DNA from 3 places in the Dorea chungnamensis genome. Region 2 is predicted to be linked to each of the others. Evidence: riboswitches for the same ligand, from Rfam matches in the RefSeq annotation. Region 2 holds a riboswitch; each other region holds the start of a gene.
What was found. A riboswitch is a leader RNA that binds a small molecule or an ion and turns the genes downstream of it on or off. The one in region 2 is predicted to bind cobalamin.

Region 1 (2,276 bases), 130 kb from region 2:
TATGAGAGGTACCGTGTCCCAAAAATACAAATGCAGCGCCATCTTCTTTTGCAGCATCCAGGCTGTCATATCCTGCTGTTTCCACTGCCTCAGAAGTAATCGCTTCAGCAACCGCTTCTTTATCAGCATTGATAACCGTTGCATCTTCTCCGACTTCTCCAAGCAAAGGCTCTGCAACTTTTACAGATTCAAACTGATCCTGGTAAGCTTCTACAGATTCCATCAGCTCATCGTATTCTGCGCCATGCATCAGATGCGTCGGCTGTACCACCAGATTTTTCACTCCATTAGAAACTGCACGTTCCAATGCCTGATCCATATTATCAATACATTCCTCATCTCTCGCCTGAATATGGTTAATAATGATCTGTGCCGTAAATGCTCTTCTTACCGACCAGTCAGGATATGCTTCCTGAAGTGCATCTTCGATTCCCTTAATATCAGCCACACGACTGTCATTAAAAGAGGTTCCAAAGCTGACTACGAGGATCTCATTTTCACCAATATCATCCTGATTACGAGGATCATCTTTGGATGCATCGCCTGTATCTCTTCCAAAGTAATCCGGATCTGCATTTTCCCCTTCTACCAATTCCTTCTGCTCATCTGTCAGTGCGTCCCATGCCTCTTTGGCTTCCTTGCACTGTTCATCCGTTTCATCTGTTCTCTCCTGCACATAGATGGCATCAATCAATGCAGCTACTTCATCTGCCGCTTCCTGATCAGCATCTGTCTCTACTTCTTCAGTTTCCTCCGCCGTTTCGGATGTCTCCTCACTGCTGCCAGAACATCCGGTCATTACCAGAGCACTTACCATGGAAACTGCCAGCAAGATTGCTACTACTCTTTTCTTCATCTTGTTCCTCCTTCTTATTTCTGGTCCATTTCCGACAAAAGGATATAACGGCAGTACTTATGAGGGTATAATGACTTAAAGCCAAAAAACGTCCTTTTTCCATAAAATGGTAAAAGGACGTAATACTGACATAATCAAACAACACTTCCGGCAGATACAGACACTGCCAGAAATGTAATATCTCCATTATAATCGGTTGCGACCAGTTACTCGTGATCTGTGGGCATATCCCACTCCGTTTTTCAATAGGCAGGTCTCCTGACTTACGGATCCACATCCAAGGCCGCCTTCCCAATTGCTCAGTGACTTATCTGGCCTTGCACTCCTCGCTTACAGTGACGAGTTCGTACAGGATTTGCACCTGTTTCCCTTTTCATCAGACAATCCATGATTGTCTGAACCTATCGAACATACCTTATCACACCCGAATAAAAATGTAAAGTCTCTGAAATTGTTTTTTAATATCTATGGTTATTGACTACTCCACATTTTTTAATGCCTCTTCCATCGGAATCTTTCGGATTCTTCTGAAATCCAGTATTATTACTATCAGGTATCCAAGAAGAACGAAGGAAAACATCTTCACATAGCCCATTGGCTCTATCGTAAAGGCAAACCATCCATTATATTTAAACATAATGATTTTCCATGCCTGTTTCATTACCGTAGAACCTAATATTACACTTATGGTATACGCCACAACCACTACCATTGTTGTAGATAGCAAATATAGGCTTGCGATCTCACGGTTTTCATAACCAAGAATCTTCGCCATGGAGATTGCCGTTTCGTTCTTTTCGATAATAAGCTTTGTCAATAGATAAATCAGCACTGCAGATAACAGGATACACAGAATCTGAAAATACTGCATATAGGCTCCCATAGAATGATCTAACTGGTCGCACATTTTCGTAATATCCTCTTTCGTAATAACTGTCGCGATTTTATCTTCTTCGATATCGGTAATCTCTGTGTCTGAGATATATCCGGTGAACTCCTCCTTGCCCAGTTCAAATAAAGAACGATATTTTTCAATCGGAAGGAAAACTGCAATACTCTGACATTTTTCATAAATTCCTGATACTTTAAACTGATACTGCTTATGTTCATATTTTTCATCCAGCTTAATGATATCTCCCACCTTCAGGTTATACTTCTCACTGAATGGTCGTGAAAGGTACACTTCATTTTCTTCAAGTTCTGATAAGTTTTCAATCTGGATATATCTGCTGTTATCCCGAATGCCATAAATGGACACTTCTTCATCCAATTCATCCCCTGTCTTCTTTAATGCTTTCATACAGAATTCCTCTACGTCCTGATTATCTGTATGAATCATTTTCCCTTCCTCATCTTCACAGGATTTCAATACATATTGGTACTTTGCAAACATCATATCTTCTGCATTGTCCTGATAGTA
Region 2 (2,276 bases):
GTCCTGCAGGCAGCTCCTGTCGGCGAATATGACAGACGAGTGGTAATTCTGACAAAAGAACGAGGGAAGATTGCAGCATTTGCCCGCGGCGCAAGAAGGCCTAACAGTGCACTGATGGGAGTGACGAGTCCATTTTCCTTTGGAGAATTTACAGTTTATGAGGGGCGGACATCATATACATTGGTGTCGGCCTCTATTTCCAATTACTTTCAGGAGCTGCGTATGGATGTTGAAGGGGCATATTACGGATTCTATTTTATGGAACTGGCCAATTATTATGCAAGAGAAGCTAACGATGAGACTCAGCTTTTAAAGCTTTTGTATCAGACTCTTCGGGCACTTGTAAATCCCCATATACCAAATCTGCTGATTCGATATATCTACGAGCTGAAAACGGTCAGTATCAATGGAGAAGGACCACAGGTTTTCCAGTGTGTAGGATGCGGTGACAGAGAAAGACCAATGGTGTTCAGTGTTAGACGTGGAGGTCTGCTCTGTGACAGATGCAGAAGAGATGTTTCGGATGGAATGGTGCTGAATCCCTCTACAATCTATACGCTTCAATATATTGTGGGAACGCCGGTGGAAAAACTATATACCTTTACCGTATCTGATGAAGTGCTTCGGGAACTGGGAAAGGTGACCGGAAGATATCTGGAAACTTACGTAGGAAAAAGATTTAAATCATTAGAGATATTAGAACAATTGACAAAATTAGGATAAAAATATACATAAAAGGGGAGCCTCGCACCCGACCAGATCTGTTGGTGTGCGAAACTCCTCTCTGATGTTATTCTTTTTCAAGCAGCGTTTCCTGTAATATATTTATCTGTATTATAGTTTGTCAGAACGAAAACATTAAGTGAATGAATCATTTAGAGATGAAAAACCCGTAGAATAGAAACTGTCTATATAAGACTTTTATTATAGTAATAACCGATTTGGAAAATGTTAATTTACATGATAAACTTGAAATGTAAACGTATATAGTGACAATGAAAATTGTTGAAAAGGGAATTCGGTGAGAGTCCGAAGCAGCCCGCTCTACTGTGTGACGGACGATGGTTTTATTGACCACTCAAGATGTTTTACTTTTGGGGAAGGAAATCCAGAGGATGAAGTCGAGTCAGGAGACCTGCTATATATTTTCAGGAGATTTCGGTGGGGAAAGGCAGTGTTTACGCTGTTTTTTCGTACCGTATTTTATTTTAGGAGGTAAAAAATGGATTATCAAGAGCTGAAAAAGTTGATGAATGAACAGAAAGAAGAGATGACACCTTCTGAACGTATGGCAGCATACATGAAAGGGGAGGAAGTGGACTGCATTCCATATGGAATTCTTGCCCCAGAGATGGCGATTGCCAATCTGATGGGATATTCAACGAAACAAATGAGCGAAGATCCGGAAGTTATGGCAAAGGTCATCAGGGAAAAAGATGTGACATATAACAACTTTGGATTTGGTGTTGGGCCGGATTTAAGAACCATTGGAGTAGCACTTGGATCGAAACTTTTTACACCGGAATACGGAGTGCCTCGAATCGAAGAACATGTCCTTATGGATTATGCAGATTTTGATAAATTAAAAGTCGTGGACCCATATGACAATCCAGTTCTCACTCCAATGATTGAGATGGCAAAGCAATTAAAAAAACTGTTGCCGGATTATCCAATCAGCACAGGTGTGACAGGGCCGGTGTCATGTGCAGCTGCGATCAGGCCGGTGGACTTAATGTTAAGAGATACCAGAAAGAATCCGGAAATGTTGAAAAAGCTTTTGAAACTTTCCAATGAATGTTCATTAAAATGGGTAGAAGCATTTTGTAAAGAATTTGGACCATGTTCTGTATTTATATCTGATCCGGTGACCTGCTCGGATATTTTGAGTAAAAAGCAGTTCGATGAGTTTTCTTACCCATATTTGAAAGAGTTAATTGATGGGCTTTATGAAATAACAGGACAGCCGCCGATGATCCATATTTGTGGAAAGACAAAACCAATCTGGAACGACATTGCAAATAGTGGAGTATGTGCATTTAGTATAGATAATTGCGAAGATCTTGCTGAGGCAAAAGAAGCGATTGGAGATAAAGTGATGTTAATGGGAAATGTACCGCCAGTAGATGTTATGTTAAATGGTACGATTGATGAGGTGATTGCGTCCTGTAAAGAATGTATTGAAAAGGCAGGAGACAGTCCAAAAGGATTCCAGCTTAACGTCGGATGTCAGACGCCGTTTGGTACATCTAAAGAGAATATGGAAGCTCTTATCTATG
Region 3 (2,276 bases), on a different contig from region 2:
GCATCCAAAGGCACATCTCGTCCCAGATCATGTACATCGAATCCTCCGGTCTCCATCATGATTCTCACAAGATTCTTCCCAATGTCATGAGTATCTCCTTCTACAACACCGATTAACACTTTACCAATACTTGTGTCTTCTGTGTCTGGCAGATATTTCTGGAACTCTTCGATTCCGGCATACATTGCATCAGAACATACAATCAGCTCCGGCACAAAGTATTCTCCTTCTTCATACATGGCACTGGCTCTCTTCATTCCATCAACCAGTCCTTCCAACATACCTTCCTGTGGATCATAACCGCATTCAATATACTCTTTGACCACGTCTACAACTTCCTCATCCTCCATATCAAACACACAGTCCGATAACTTCTGCAACAACTCTTCCTTTGCCTGCATCTTGCTTCCTCCTTGCATTATATAGAAAACAGCTCCCTAATCGCTGTTTCATCCAGATTACATCCTATAATAATAATCTTATCCACTTTCGTTCCTTTGCCGTTATCCGAGATATCTGCCACTTCCACAATGGATGGTGTAAAATCAAAATGCAACACTCTTCCATCCCCTGCTTTTACAATTCCTTTGGCACGCAGGACTTTTCCATATTTTTTATCCTTTAATCCATACAACGCCTTCTCTAATTCATGAGCAGTCATTTCTCTGGCATTTTCTATTGACATACTGGAAAATATCTTATCTGCGAAAGCCGGCGACATCATGATCTCTTCCATATCATCTTCCGGATTATTTTCATAATCTTCTGTCATATCCAAAAGCTCTAACAATGCTGCGCCTTCCATCTTACGCCAGTCATCTTCATATATAACAGCATCGGGATTTACCTCTCTTATCTCCGAAATCAATCGATTCTTTTCCTCTTTTGACACCTGTTCCAGATTACTCAATAATATAAGTCCTGCATTTTGAATCTGATCCAGGTAAAACGCACCGAAACCATCTATATAATCTTCAAACTCCGTAATATCTAATATTACAATCAATTTGGTAATTCTAAGATCTATTCCTTCCTTTTCTTTTGCCCGGCCACAGGCCTTTACAACATCTGTAAGTCTTCCCACACCAGAAGGTTCAATAACAATCCGATCCGGATGGAACTGCTCTGCAAGTTCTTTAATCCCTTTTTGGAAATCCAGCGCCAGACTGCAGCAGATACATCCTGCATACAATTCTTTAACCGGAAGATCCTCCTGAATCAATTCTCCATCAAGTCCCACATCCCCAAACTCATTCTCTATGACTACCGTTTTTCCCTTCAGAAGTGGTAGATATTTATTTAAAAAAGTTGTCTTTCCAGCTCCCAAAAAACCTGATACAATCTGTACTTCCATTCACTCACCCCTAAGACATGCTTTATAGCAGAAAAAAACGGTGCAGAAAAAGCAGCGTAAACACACCGCTTTCTCCCCACCGATAAGCTCGTTCATATATAGCAGGTCTCCTGACTTAACTTCTCCCTCTAATCCTGCCTTCCTCTATCCCAGAGTGGTATTCAGGTTATCGTCTGTCATACAGTAGAGCGGGCTGTTCTGGACTCTCACCAGATTTCCTTTTCAATGCCTATGCATCACTATATATGTTACTACTCATATGGTAGCATAAAATATCTTTTCATCCCAATTGATAATTCCAATAGTTTTATAGACAATTCCTATGAATTATATTTCTATCATTCCTTTTGGCATACAGCCTTTTTTCGCCCCTCTTCCGTAGATTGCTGCCGCATTCATGAATGCAATCATATTCTCTTTCGGCGTTCCTACCGGGGTTGTACATCCAGGGCACAGATTATATCCACAAGGATTATCGCCTGCATCTGCAATACATTTTTTTACATGTTCTTCAATATCTTTAACCGTCCCATTTCTCAGTACATCTACCGGCATTAGATTACCGCTGATAGCAATTCTGTTGCCATAACCCTCTTTCAATTCTTTCAAGCTCTCACAATTATCTACCCAGAATCCTGAAACACCGGCATCAACCACTTCCTGCCACCGGTCTTTTGTATGTCCACAAATATGAATAGACGTTGCTCCCTGAAATTCGTTCAATCTTTTAACAGCCTGTTTCAGATAAGGCACAAAGAATTCATTAAACTGTCTTTTACTTAAAAGATCCCGAGAAGCCATTGGCTCTGATAACATAAACTTAATTCCCAGTTTCTGATTCATATCTCTGCAGCACTTCACAATACAATCTGTGCTATATTGAAGAAGTCGATGTGCACCTTCTTTATTTTTCACTGTTGCT

Region 1: it holds a riboswitch for cobalamin, as region 2 does, so the genes downstream of both, ABE613_RS05640 (sirohydrochlorin cobaltochelatase) here and ABE613_RS06240 (uroporphyrinogen decarboxylase family protein) in region 2, are expected to answer to the same signal.
Region 3: it holds a riboswitch for cobalamin, as region 2 does, so the genes downstream of both, ABE613_RS04175 (CobW family GTP-binding protein) here and ABE613_RS06240 (uroporphyrinogen decarboxylase family protein) in region 2, are expected to answer to the same signal.

Annotation. Positions count from the first base shown of each region.
Region 1 covers NZ_JBDOHT010000005.1:7,685-9,960, reverse strand. Annotated here, with positions in the region: gene ABE613_RS05640 (sirohydrochlorin cobaltochelatase) at 1-856, opposite strand, end outside; cobalamin riboswitch at 1,088-1,276, opposite strand; gene ABE613_RS05635 (ABC transporter permease) at 1,335-2,276, opposite strand, start outside.
Region 2 covers NZ_JBDOHT010000005.1:139,615-141,890, forward strand. Annotated here, with positions in the region: gene recO (DNA repair protein RecO) at 1-723, shown strand, start outside; cobalamin riboswitch at 971-1,157, shown strand; gene ABE613_RS06240 (uroporphyrinogen decarboxylase family protein) at 1,223-2,276, shown strand, end outside.
Region 3 covers NZ_JBDOHT010000003.1:179,223-181,498, reverse strand. Annotated here, with positions in the region: gene ABE613_RS04180 (cobalamin B12-binding domain-containing protein) at 1-401, opposite strand, end outside; gene ABE613_RS04175 (CobW family GTP-binding protein) at 419-1,354, opposite strand; cobalamin riboswitch at 1,438-1,613, opposite strand; gene ABE613_RS04170 (uroporphyrinogen decarboxylase family protein) at 1,682-2,276, opposite strand, start outside.